Regions from separate parts of the Solibacillus sp. FSL W8-0372 genome, predicted to be linked through region 1. Evidence: riboswitches for the same ligand, from Rfam matches in the RefSeq annotation. Region 1 holds a riboswitch; each other region holds the start of a gene.
The links. A riboswitch is a leader RNA that binds a small molecule or an ion and turns the genes downstream of it on or off. The one in region 1 is predicted to bind S-adenosylmethionine.
Positions count from the first base shown of each region.

Region 2: linked by a shared signal. The riboswitch ahead of metA (homoserine O-succinyltransferase) and the one ahead of metK (methionine adenosyltransferase) in region 1 are both predicted to bind S-adenosylmethionine.
Region 3: linked by a shared signal. The riboswitch ahead of MKY13_RS18305 (bifunctional homocysteine S-methyltransferase/methylenetetrahydrofolate reductase) and the one ahead of metK (methionine adenosyltransferase) in region 1 are both predicted to bind S-adenosylmethionine.
Region 4: linked by a shared signal. The riboswitch ahead of MKY13_RS01605 (O-acetylhomoserine aminocarboxypropyltransferase/cysteine synthase family protein) and the one ahead of metK (methionine adenosyltransferase) in region 1 are both predicted to bind S-adenosylmethionine.

Region 1 covers NZ_CP150204.1:2,875,401-2,878,609, reverse strand. Annotated here, with positions in the region: gene pckA (phosphoenolpyruvate carboxykinase (ATP)) at 1-718, opposite strand, end outside; SAM riboswitch class I at 919-1,034, shown strand; gene metK (methionine adenosyltransferase) at 1,296-2,492, shown strand; gene MKY13_RS14600 (gamma carbonic anhydrase family protein) at 2,599-3,111, opposite strand.
Region 2 covers NZ_CP150204.1:1,762,249-1,765,457, reverse strand. Annotated here, with positions in the region: gene MKY13_RS08675 (ABC transporter ATP-binding protein) at 9-779, shown strand; gene metA (homoserine O-succinyltransferase) at 966-1,907, opposite strand; SAM riboswitch class I at 2,098-2,206, opposite strand; gene MKY13_RS08665 (hypothetical protein) at 2,455-2,757, opposite strand; gene MKY13_RS08660 (hypothetical protein) at 2,859-3,209, opposite strand, start outside.
Region 3 covers NZ_CP150204.1:3,587,163-3,590,371, reverse strand. Annotated here, with positions in the region: gene hemG (protoporphyrinogen oxidase) at 1-1,381, shown strand, start outside; SAM riboswitch class I at 1,478-1,575, shown strand; gene MKY13_RS18305 (bifunctional homocysteine S-methyltransferase/methylenetetrahydrofolate reductase) at 1,685-3,209, shown strand, end outside.
Region 4 covers NZ_CP150204.1:320,603-323,811, reverse strand. Annotated here, with positions in the region: gene MKY13_RS01610 (hypothetical protein) at 1-380, opposite strand, end outside; gene MKY13_RS01605 (O-acetylhomoserine aminocarboxypropyltransferase/cysteine synthase family protein) at 568-1,872, opposite strand; SAM riboswitch class I at 1,989-2,103, opposite strand; gene MKY13_RS01600 (DASS family sodium-coupled anion symporter) at 2,460-3,209, shown strand, end outside.

The sequences.
Region 1 (3,209 bases):
TTTTACCAGTTCCTGATAAACCGAAGAACAGGGCAACGTCGCCTTTTTCGCCAACGTTAGCTGAGCAGTGCATTGGGAAAATACCTTGTTCAGGCAACAAATAGTTCATAATCCCGAAAATTGATTTTTTCATTTCGCCAGCATATTCAGTACCACCGATTAAGATGATTTTCTTTTCAATTGATGTTATAATAAATGTTTCCGAACCAGTTCCATCTACTTCAGGATCTGCTTTAAAGTTTGGAGCAGAAACAATTGTAAAGTCAGCAACATGTGCAGCTAATTCTTCTGCTGTAGGACGGATGAATAATTGATGACAGAATAGGTTATGCCAAGCATATTCGTTAATTACTTTAATCGATAATTGAGAGTCTTTGTCAGCACCCGCAAAACCGTTGAATACAAATAATTCATCGCGTTCTTTTAGGTAGTTTACAACTTTGACATAAAGCTTATCAAATACTTCTGAAGAGATAGGACGGTTAACTTTACCCCAATCAATTTTATCTTTAGAGTTTTCCTCTTCAACGATATATTTATCTTTAGGTGATCGACCAGTATATTTACCTGTTTCAGCACGTAATGCGCCATCAACAGTTAACATTGCTTCTCCACGTGATGTAGCTTTTTCAACTAATTGTGGAACAGATAATTGAGTTTTGATGTTTTCCCCGTTTAAAAGTTCTTTCAGCTCGTTAGCAATTTCTACCGAATTCATCTATTAAATACCATCCTTTTTTATAGTATTCCCTTATAGTAGGGGAGTTGTTATTAATTCAAAAATAGTATAACACATTGAAGGATATAATCTATACTAATTATGAATTATTTTTTTGTGGAATTTTTAACTGTTTAAAATCAGACAAAATTTATTGACAGCACTAATTTTTTTATGTAGGATGTGTAATTGAACGGATACTCTTATCCCGAGCTGGTGGAGGGGCAGGCCCTATGAAACCCGGCAACCTGCGTATATTTTATACGTGTTGGTGCCAACCTGATGCAAGGGCAAAATTTCCCTTGAACGATAAGAGTGAAAGGTAACGAAACGTAATATCCTTTCCTCACGTGTGATGAACACGGTTATGAGTGAAAGGATTTTTTTATTTGAATTTACAATTTCGTATTGAGCGAAAATTATATAGTTACAGCCTTTCAGACCCTCGTGTTAAAGCAAATAAAGCTTGACGTTAATAATGCTATTATGCCACGGTGTAAGACGCAATATAACGGACATGGGTAATGAGTACCGTATCAATAAAAACAATTGCCAAAGTGAATTAGGAGGAAATGACATGAAAAATCGTCGACTGTTTACATCAGAAAGTGTAACGGAAGGACATCCAGATAAAATTTGCGATCAAATTTCGGATGCCATTTTAGACGCAATTTTAGCAGCAGATCCAAATGCACGTGTAGCTTGTGAAACTACGGTAACAACAGGCTTAGTATTAGTATCTGGTGAAATTACAACTTCTACTTATGTAGATATGAAAGGTATTATCCGTGATACGGTAGCAGAGATTGGCTATACGCGCGGAAAATATGGTTTTGACGCAGAAAACTTAGCTGTACTTGTTGCAGTTGGTGAACAATCACCGGATATTGCACAAGGTGTAGATCAGGCGTTAGAAGCGCGCGAAGGTTCAATGACAGAAGATCAATTAGAATCAATCGGTGCTGGAGACCAAGGTTTAATGTTCGGCTACGCATGTAACGAAACACCGGAACTTATGCCGATGCCTATTTCTTTAGCTCACAAATTAGCTCGTCGTTTAACAGAAGTACGTAAATCAGGAGAATTGGAATATTTACGTCCGGATGGTAAAACACAAGTAACAATCGAATATGATGAAAACAATGAGCCTGTTCGTGTGGATACAATCGTTATTTCAACACAGCATGATGAAGAAGCGACATTGGAGCAAATTCAAACGGATATTAAAGAACATGTTATTAAACCAGTAGTTCCTTCTGAGTTATTAGATGAAGCAACTAAATATTTTATTAATCCAACAGGTCGTTTTGTAATTGGTGGTCCAAAAGGAGATGCTGGTCTAACAGGTCGTAAAATTATCGTAGATACGTACGGTGGTTACGCACGTCACGGTGGTGGTGCATTCTCTGGTAAGGATGCAACGAAAGTGGACCGTTCAGCAGCATATGCAGCTCGTTATGTTGCAAAAAACATCGTTGCTGCAGGCTTAGCGGATCGTGCTGAAGTTCAATTGGCTTATGCAATCGGTGTTGCACAACCAGTATCAATTGCGGTAGATACATTCGGAACTGGTAAAGTAGAATCTTCCAAAATCGTAGAATGGGTTCGAGAGCTATTTGATTTACGCCCAGCAGGAATTATTAAAATGTTGGATTTACGCCGTCCAATCTATAAACAAACAGCAGCATATGGACACTTCGGTCGTACTGACATCAATGTACCATGGGAAAATACAGATAAAGCGGCAGAACTTAAAGAAAAAGCCGGAATTTAAAGAAGGAAGGAGCGTTCAGTCAAATGGACGGCTCCTTTTCTGTTATTATGGAGAATAATATACTTCCTTCCTTTATATTGTAAATAATTGGATTGATAGCGAAATGTTATTTCTGTAATGATTTGTAGTATTGTCCCTTCGCTACGTATTCATTAATTATGCGATCCATATCTGCCCGGTCCTCTGCATTTACTTCACGTACAACTTTTGCTGGGCGCCCCATAGCAAGTGAATTGGGAGGAATTACTTTTCCAGGTGGTACGAGACTACCTGCACCAATAAATGCTCCTTCGCCTATTTCTGCACCATCCAAAATGATGGAACCCATGCCGATTAAAGCACGTTTTCTTATTGTACAGCTATGTAATGTTACTTGATGACCTACTGTAACTTCATCTTCAATAATGAGTGGAGCTGCAGGGCTTTGGTGAAGACAACTTAAATCCTGAATACTAACACGATCTCCAATGATTGTTTTATTCACATCGCCGCGTATGACTGTATTAAACCAAATGGAAGTATTTTCCCCTATTGTCACATCGCCTGTAATTGTTGCATAATCAGCAATGTAGGCAGTTGGGTGAATAGTTGGTGATTTATCTTTATAAGGGTATATCATGTTCAATTCCTCATTTCTTTTATAGAATGTATAAGAGCTATTGTAATCGTATCAAATCACTATTAATTTTCAATTAACATCTTTTAACTTTATATAAT
Region 2 (3,209 bases), 1.1 Mb from region 1:
TGTTTTTTATGATAAAAATCGAAAATGTCCATCTTTACCGCAATGAAAAAGTAATTTTGAATAATTTAGACTGGCATGTACAAAAAGGACAGCATTGGGCCATTTTAGGCTTGAACGGTTCAGGAAAAACAACCTTGTTAAAAGTAATCAACGGCTATATTTGGCCGAACAATGGTAAAGTGCAAGTACTAGGTGAAACTTTCGGCAATACATATATCCCTACTCTCCGAACACGCATCGGCTGGGTAAGCAATGCAATGATTGACAGCTTCAACTGGCAGGATAATGCCATTGAAATTGTGCTTAGCGGAAAATTCGGTGCGCTCCGTCTATTTAATGACGTGTCCGATACAGAAATTGAGCAGGCACTATCCTTTATGAGACAGTTTCACTGCGATCATTTGGCGAATAAATCTTTTGAGCATTTATCGCAAGGTGAACGACAACGTGTACAAATTGCACGTGCTTTAATGGCAGAACCAGAAATATTAATATTGGATGAACCATGCGGCGGACTCGATCTTATAGAGCGGGAAAACTTACTGCAAAAGATTGAGCAAATAGCACAAGGCAATCACTGCCCTACACTTATTTATGTAACGCACCATGTAGAAGAAATTTTGCCTTGTTTCAGCCATGTACTGTTAATGAAAGATGGTGAAAGCGTAGCTGCAGATACTCGCGAAGTTATATTGAATGAACAATTGCTAAGTGATTTTTTTGGCCGTGAAGTAAGTTTGCAAATACAACAAGAACGTGCATGGATTGCAGTGAAATAGAAGTGAGCGGCTGAGCTATAACCCAAAAATTGATTTCCATTCCGGGACGCTTTCCGCGGGCACGGCCTGAGCCTGTAGTCTCAGGCGTCCGTGCTCCTGCGGTTACTCGTCGCAAAAAATTTTGCTTTTCCCGCTGGAGTCTCCCTCCATTCCAATCAATTTTTTATTTCTTTCCTAGCCATTTTTTTAAATATGATATTCGATATTTTCCTCAACAAAGTGCCATTCATAAGGTGTTTCTTGGTATACGTAATAGTTTAACCAGTTGTAGAACAATAGATGTGAATGGGCACGCCATACATTTTTTGGAGCATTTTGCGGGTCATTATTTGGGAAGTAATTAATTGGAACTTCCGTATTTTCTGGATCCTTTTCAACATCTCGGAAATATTCGTCCGATAGAGTCGTCGCATCATACTCTAAATGGCCTGTAATCATGATGTGCTTATTGTTTTTTGATTGAACGATAAATACCCCCGCATCGTCCGAATAGCTGAGCAGACGCAAATCTGGGTGCGCACGGACTTCGTCAATCGAGACAGATGTATGACGTGAATGAGGCGCAACATATTCATCACTGAAGCCTCGTACTAAATCGACCGTTAAATCGGTAATCACATGTGAATAGACGCCGGAGCATTTTTTAGGCAGCTCAAATTTCCCGATACCGAAATGATGATACAGTGCAGCTTGTGCTCCCCAACATATATACATAATTGATGTAACATTTTGATCGGCCCAATCCATTACATCGGTAATTTCCTTCCAGTATCCAACATCTTCAAATTGCATTTTCTCTACCGGTGCACCTGTGATAATCAAACCATCATATCGGCGGTGTTTAATTTCATCGAATGTTTGATAGAACGTATCTAAATGTGATTTGGAAACATTTTTTGATTCATATGTAGCGGTATTTAAAAATGTCACATCTACCTGTAGTGGTGTATTTCCGAGTAAACGCAATAATTGGAGCTCGGTTTTTTCTTTTTCCGGCATTAAATTGAACACTAAAATATTCAAAGGTCGAATTTGCTGAGTTTTCGCCCGGTCTTCCTCCATAACGAAAATTTTCTCTTTTCTCAGTAGCTCACCGGCCGGTAAATGTTTCGGAATATTAATCGGCATTACACTGTCCCCCTCTAATCTTTCTAAATAATCTTAGTTTCATAACGAAAGCTATTTCAAGCTTCTTTCCTTTCAAGTAAATCATAATAGCCGCAGGGGTTTGATTATTGGAGCAAGTACCTTCATACTTGCTGAAAAAACAAAAAACCCCTCATTCCAGCACAACAGAAATGAGAGGTTAATATACCCGTTCTTATCTGCCAAGGACTTTGCCTTGCTGGAAGTAGCACCTTTCTAGTTATACTAGAGGTTGCTGAAGCATCTACGGGCCAAGTTCCCTCCGCTTCTCTTGATAAGACTATTAAATTGACACTAGTGTAACACGGTAGCGTAAGTTTTGCAATAATTCAAAAAAATATATAAAACAAATACTGTCATGACCACACTTATACCTCAATAATTTAATTATATTTAATTAGGAGTACTTTTATATAAATTATTTAACTTCTTATTAAATCTAAATAATTTCCATAATAAATCATACTTCTGGAAAAAAGAAACGTATTGTATTTTAACGATAAAAAAACAACCCTCTTTTGAAGGTTGCTCAACTTCCGATATTGTAGTTGATCATCATTTCTTTTAATATATAAAACACTTTTACTAGCTCTCTAATTGCAGCATTTGCATTATTTCTATCTCTTATATTCCCACCACTATAATAATCTAACATATAATCCGCAACTAATTGACTTTGTATTATAAAGTCGAAAGCCATGCTAGTAAATATCATAAATAAAACTGCAAATACAAAATATGCAGTTGTGTGGGTTCCATTAATAATATAGTTATAAGCATCTCTATCAACAAAAGTGGGCTTATCTTCTAGGGGATAAGGAACAGGGAACAAGCACAACACACTTTACTCTTAATAGCTATATGGGCAGGTCTCCTGACATTGCTTCATCCTACTCGTTCTATCTGTTTTAAATAGTTAGTAATAAACTTTCTTCAGCATTCTTTCTGTCCGTTTCCCTCATATATGAAATAAGGTGAATCAACCTTTAATTGTTTACTGATAAATCTCTTATAGTTCTCTTCAAGAACTTTTTCAAAACTGTTCACTATGCGACTAATATCTTCAAGTTTGCCTGTTTCTTCAAATATCTTTTTCACTTTATAATCCAATCTTCTTGAATAGTTGGTTAGATACTCTCTGGCTACAGCCATCAACTGTTCTTCTAAATCCCAGCCTTCGTTAAAGTCATTTATAAGTCCTTCACGAAGGACTCTTTCAAGTCCTTCAATAAATTCTTTATAACTACCAACCTTACCTATGCTTTCTAGAATTTCTTTTTCATC
Region 3 (3,209 bases), 710 kb from region 1:
AACAGTAGTAGTTGTAGGTGGCGGAATTACTGGATTATGTACAATGCATTATTTGAAAAATCAAATGCACGAAAAGAATATCGAAGCACGATTAGTATTAATCGAAAAAAATCCTTATTTAGGTGGAAAAATACATTCCGTACATGAAGGAGGGTTTATTATGGAAACCGGCGCGGATTCCATTGTTGCCCGCCATCCGAATGTGTTAGAGCTTGTGAAGGAACTTAACTTTGAATCGAAGCTTGTTTATAACGAAACAGGCATTTCCTACATTCATACTAATAATGAGCTACATGCTATTCCCGCGGGGTCTACATTCGGGATTCCGATGAGCGTGGAATCACTTATGTCGAGCACGTTAATTTCAGAAGAAGGAAAGAAAAGAGCATTACAGGATATAGACATTCCAAATACAGATTTTACGAAGGAAAGTTCCATTGGTGCATTTTTGGAATATTTTTTAGGTGAAGAAATTGTGCGAAAACAAATTGCTCCTGTATTGGCAGGGGTATATTCGGGAGATTTATACCAGCTGAGCTTAGCGTCAACGCTACCGTATTTAGTTGATTATAAAAATAATTATGGATCGATTATGAAAGGCTTTGAAGCTAATCGCGAGCAGTTTGAAAAAGCAGCGGATAAGAAATTTATATCTTTCGAAAAAGGTTTATCTTCATTAATTGACCACCTTGAAGAGCAATTGCCGGAAGTGGAATTCATAAAAAAAGCTGCAACTGAGCAAATACAAAAAGTAGGGGAACAGTATAAAGTTGTATTAGAAGACGAAACGATTATAGCGGATATTGTGGTCCTTGCTGTACCGAATAATACAGTACGTACTTTATTGCAAGATGACAAATTGGATAGACAGTTAGAAAAGTTTACAACAGCATCTGCATTAACGATGTATGTTGGCTTTGATGTACCGGATAGTGTTTTACCGGCAGATGGTACAGGTTTCATCGTTTCCCATAATAGTGATTTAGTGTGTAATGCATCTACTTGGACAAGTCGTAAATGGAAGCATACTTCAGCAGAAGGGAATCTGCTCGTTCGTTTATTTTATAAAAATATTAATCCGCGTTATGAAGAACTGGCAGCCATGTCAGATGAAGAGTTGGAGAAAGTCGCAATGGAGGATATTCGTTTAAGTTTGGGTATTGAAGCGAAACCAACCGTCGTAAATGTAACGAAATGGATTAATCAGATGCCCCGCTATGATTTAGCGCATAATGAAGCGTTATCTAAAGTTGTGGACTATTTAGAAGTGCACTATCCGAACCTGCTTTTAGCTGGATGTTCGTACTTTGGGGTAGGGATCGGCGCTTGTATTCAAAACGGTAAAAAAACGGCGGAACAAATTATTGCACGAATTATGTAAAGAAATACTTTATTAGGCTAAAGGGTATTGACGTCTTATTTAGATAACGATATGATAGCTTAAATAATTTTAAATTTTTTGAAAAATTCATAAAATTTCTTATCGAGAGAAGTTGAGGGACTGGCCCGTTGAAACTTCAGCAACCAACATTATGTCAGGTGCTAAATCCAGTGGCGATAGCCAGAAGATGAGAAGGGATTAAGTTGACGACTGACAACTATCAAGCCTTCTTTTGCTTAGTGAAAGAAGGCTTTTTTGTATTAAAAATATACTGAAAATACTGTGAATAATGGAGTGAAATAATTGGGTTTATTACAAGATTTAAAAACACGCGTTTTAACGGCGGACGGAGCAATTGGAACTTTACTTTATTCTTATGGGTTGGATTACTGCCATGAGGAAATGAATATTGCACGACCTGAAATTATCGAGAAAATTCATAGTGAATATATTGCTGTAGGTGCAGATATTATTCAAACAAATACATATGGAGCGAATGCGATTAAGTTAGCTCGATATGGTTTTGAAAATCGAGTAAAAGAATTTAACGAAGCTGCGCTGAAGATTGCGAAGCGTGCAGCTGCTCCGGGAGGGCAGTATGTTCTGGCAACAATCGGAGGTATTCGAGGGATTCGAAAAAGTGATGCAACATTAGATGAAATCTTAACTGCCTTTCAAGAGCAAGTGGAAGTATTACTAGCTGGCGAACCGGATGGATTCTTATTGGAAACGTATTACGATTTTGAAGAATTATCGCATTGTGTCCACCTATTACGTTCAATGACCGATTTACCGATCATTGCTCAAGTGACAATGCAGGAACCAGGTGTTCTTCAAAATTTAATGTCTTTAAATGAAGCATTTCATGATTTGGAAAGGTTAGGTGCAGATATTGTTGGGAGTAACTGCCGGTTAGGTCCTTTCCATACAATTCAAGCGTTTGAAGGAGTCAACTTACCGAACAAGGCTTTTTTATCAGCTTACCCGAATGCTTCGTTATTAGATATTGAAGATGGTCGTGTTGTCTATGAATCAGAAACGGATTATTTCGCACGTGCGGCCGTTGAACTCGTAAATCAAGGTGTCCGTTTAATTGGCGGTTGTTGTGGGACGACACCGAAGCATATTGCGGCGGTAAAACAACGTCTGGCGAATATGCAACCAATTGAAACGAAAGAAGAAAAACCAGGGCATACACAATTTGTCCGTATTCCGGAGCCACGTAAGCAAGAGCCGCTCCATGAAAAAGCAAAACGTGAACGTTCTGTTATTGTGGAACTTGATACACCGCGTCATCTGGAAATTGACGGGTTTGTCGAAGGAGCAAAACAACTGGCAAAAGCGGGAGCCGATGTCATTATGATGGCGGATAACTCACTTGCATCCCCGCGCATCAGTAATATCGCAATGGCTGCGATTTTAAAAGAGCATGGAATTCGTTCATTGCCGCATTTAACGTGCCGTGACCGCAATTTAATTGGGCTCCAGTCACATTTAATGGGACTTGATGCGCTGGAACTTCACGATATTTTAGTCATCACTGGGGACCCGACAAAAGTGGGGGATTTCCCGGGGGCGACGAGCGTTTATGATGTTTCGTCAATGGAGCTTATTTCACTTATTAAGCAGCTAAATAAAGGCAGCTCTTTTACTGGGAAATCGCTGCGAAAACAGGCGGATTTTTCTGTGGCTGCTGCCTTTAATCCGAATGTCCGTGTATTGGACCGTGCTGTAGCTCGTTTAGAGAAGAAAATCGAGCATGGTGCAGATTACTTTATTTCACAGCCGGTTTATACGAAAGAAAAGATTATCGAAATCTACGAGGCAA
Region 4 (3,209 bases), 1.4 Mb from region 1:
GAATTATATACGCGTAAACGATGCGCATTTAAAATTTTTGTCATAACAAGTTCTTCTTTTACGGAGTAGTTTGGCACCGCATATGGGCGTTGCACTAACTGGAACTCACCATATTTTAAAAACCATTCGCGTGCTGGAGTTAAAATATGCGCACTTCCATGAACGTTATACTCCTCAGCAACTTCCTTTATGACATAGCCTGTTGTTTCCAGATTGTGAGTTTGTTCCGAGAAAGCACTATGCCCAAAAACCTTTTGCCACATGACATTTACATCCGCTAAAATTTGCTGAATTGCACAAGCATTTACATATTCCTTTACTTCGTTTAATTCATAAATAATGTAGGCTGCTACATTTTGTGCACTGTATACTTTCCCCATGTCGAACAACTCCTTTTCCTTCAATAATGCTGCAACATTATTTCAAATATTTTGGTTGGTAGTTTTATTATTCCAATTGTATTACTAGGTATTAACTTTGTCAATAAAACTTATATAATTAGTAGGAATTAATTTTCTAAAAATTGCTTAGCTTCTCGAATGGGAAAAGCTAAGCTTTTTTTAAGTTTTATACGTTTGTCTCTGCGCCTACTTCAGCCGCAACTTTCGCTAATGCCTGTTCTAAATCCGCGATAATATCTTCTGCTGCTTCTAACCCGATCGATAAGCGAATGAGCTCTTCCGATACGCCGGCAGTTTTTAATTCTTCAGCAGATAACTGTTGGTGCGTTGTGCTCGCAGGATGGATAATTAATGAACGAGCATCCCCAACGTTTGCTACATGCGAGAATAATTCCACGTTATCAATTACTTGGCGCCCTGCTTCACGTCCACCTTTAATGCCGAACGTAATGATTGATCCGAAGCCGTTTTTCAAATATTTTTTCGCCAAATCATGTGTCTCAAAATCTTCAAAACCGTTGTAATTTACGTATTCCACAAATGGGTGGTTTCTTAAATACTCGGCAACTTTTTGTGTGTTTTCATTGTGACGGACAATACGCAAATGAAGCGTTTCTAGTCCTTGTAGGAAATTAAATGCCGCGTCAGCAGATAATGTTGGACCAAAATCACGCAATAGTTGAACACGAAGCTTTGTCGCAAATGCAGCGCCTGCTGTGTCAATTCCGTAGCGTAGACCATGGTAAGAAGTATCCGGTTCTGTAAATCCTGGATGTCTTCCTTGTGTCCAGTCAAACTTTCCAGCATCAACGACAATCCCACCGATCGTCGTTCCATGACCGCCAATCCATTTTGTTGCAGAATGAATGACAACATCCGCGCCGAATTCAATCGGATTACTTCCATATGGGGAAGCAAATGTGCTGTCTATTAATAACGGAAGACCATTGTCATGAGCGATGTTTGCTACTGCTTCAATATCGAGTACTTTCAAGCTTGGATTTCCGATTATTTCAGCGAAGATCGCCTTCGTTTTATCAGTAATCGCCGCTTGGAAGTTTGCAGGATCTGATTCATCCACAAATTTTACTGTAATGCCGTAGCGAGGCAATGTAGTTGCGAATAAATTGTATGTTCCTCCGTACAGAGAACCAGCAGCAACAATTTCATCTCCTGCACCGGCTACATTTAAAATGGAGAATGCCACTGCTGCTGCGCCAGATGAAAGCCCTACTGCAGCTGTGCCCCCCTCAAGTAAAGCAACCCGTTCTTCAAATGCCCCCACTGTAGGATTCATAATACGAGAATAAATATTGCCAGTTTCCTGTAATGCAAATAGACGTTGCGCATGAGCAGTGTCATTGAATGCATAGGCAGTTGTACGATATACAGGAACTGCAATCGCCCCCGTTACAGGATCTGGCTTTTGCCCCCCGTGCAATAATAAAGTTTCTGGTCTTAAATTCGTCACTCTAATAACCTCCTAAAATTATTCGATGGTGAAATCGGTGTTTTTGAGGAGGATTTTTTAAATGAAAAAAACCCTCTTCAGTTAAGAAGAGGGTTGCGCATGAGCAAGTTTGCCTCCTCTTATCTTTCAAAATGATTGTCCATTTTGTAGGATTTAGCACCTTAGTCAGTTCATCACTTACTGGTTGCCGGGCATCTCAGGGCCTATTCCCTCCGCCGCTCTTGATAAGAGATATGTGATTTATGTTCCATCGTTGATTCTCAGTATAAAGCAGAGTAATTCTATAAGTCAACCGAAAAATTAAAATTTTCTGATTTTAAATTAATTCATAAAAATATTTTATCTTCCCACACTAAAATTATTATACTATTCTATACAATTTCTGCTTAAAACAAAATTTTTCTCAATATATTTATTCACCAAATATTAACATGTATCATTTTTTGGAAGTGCTATAATCATAATTGTTAAGGGATTTCCCTTGCAATTGGAAATAAAGAATATATTTTACTTTTAGAAGAATGGGTATATTTTGTCTTATTAATTTATTATTTAACTAAAACTTTAAACGAAGTGAGGCGTTAAGTATGGCAACAGAAGCGACAAGTAAACGAAATTTAAAACCATTATGGATAGTTTTAGCGTTTGCAGCACTCATTACCATTGTTTTACTTCCAAATAGTGGTGGAGATCTTCCCGTTGTTGGACAACGAGCATTAGCTATTTTAGCATTTGCCGTTATATTATGGGTAACCGAAGCGGTAGCCTATCCGGTTAGTTCTGCAATGATATTAGCTGCCATCGCTGTTTTATTAGGTTTGGCTCCGAGTATGGAAGATCCTTCCGTACAAATGGGCACTAAAGAAGCGTTAAAATTAGCGTTAGGTGGATTTAGTAGTTCCTCGGTTGCGTTAGTCGGGGCTGCATTATTTTTAGCAGCTGCCATGCAAATAACGAACCTTCATAAGCGTATTGCACTGTGGGTTTTATCATTAGTTGGAACAAAAACGAAAGCATTAGTAGTAGGGGCTATTTTAGTAGCAATTGTATTAGCTTTTGTTGTACCAAGCGCGACTGCTCGTGCTGGTGCAGTTGTCCCTATTCTATTAGGGGTTGTTGCGGCTTTTGGATTATCTAAAGAAAGTAGACTTGCAGCGTTGTTAGTTATTACCGCTACCCAAGCTGTTTCAATTTGGAATGTGGGGATTAAAACTGCTGCAGCGCAAAACTTAGTAGCACTTGGTTTTATTAACTCTGAATTTGGAGTCGATATTTCTTGGGGCAAGTGGTTTATGTATGCCGCGCCGTTTTCAGTCATCATGTCCTTCGTATTATTC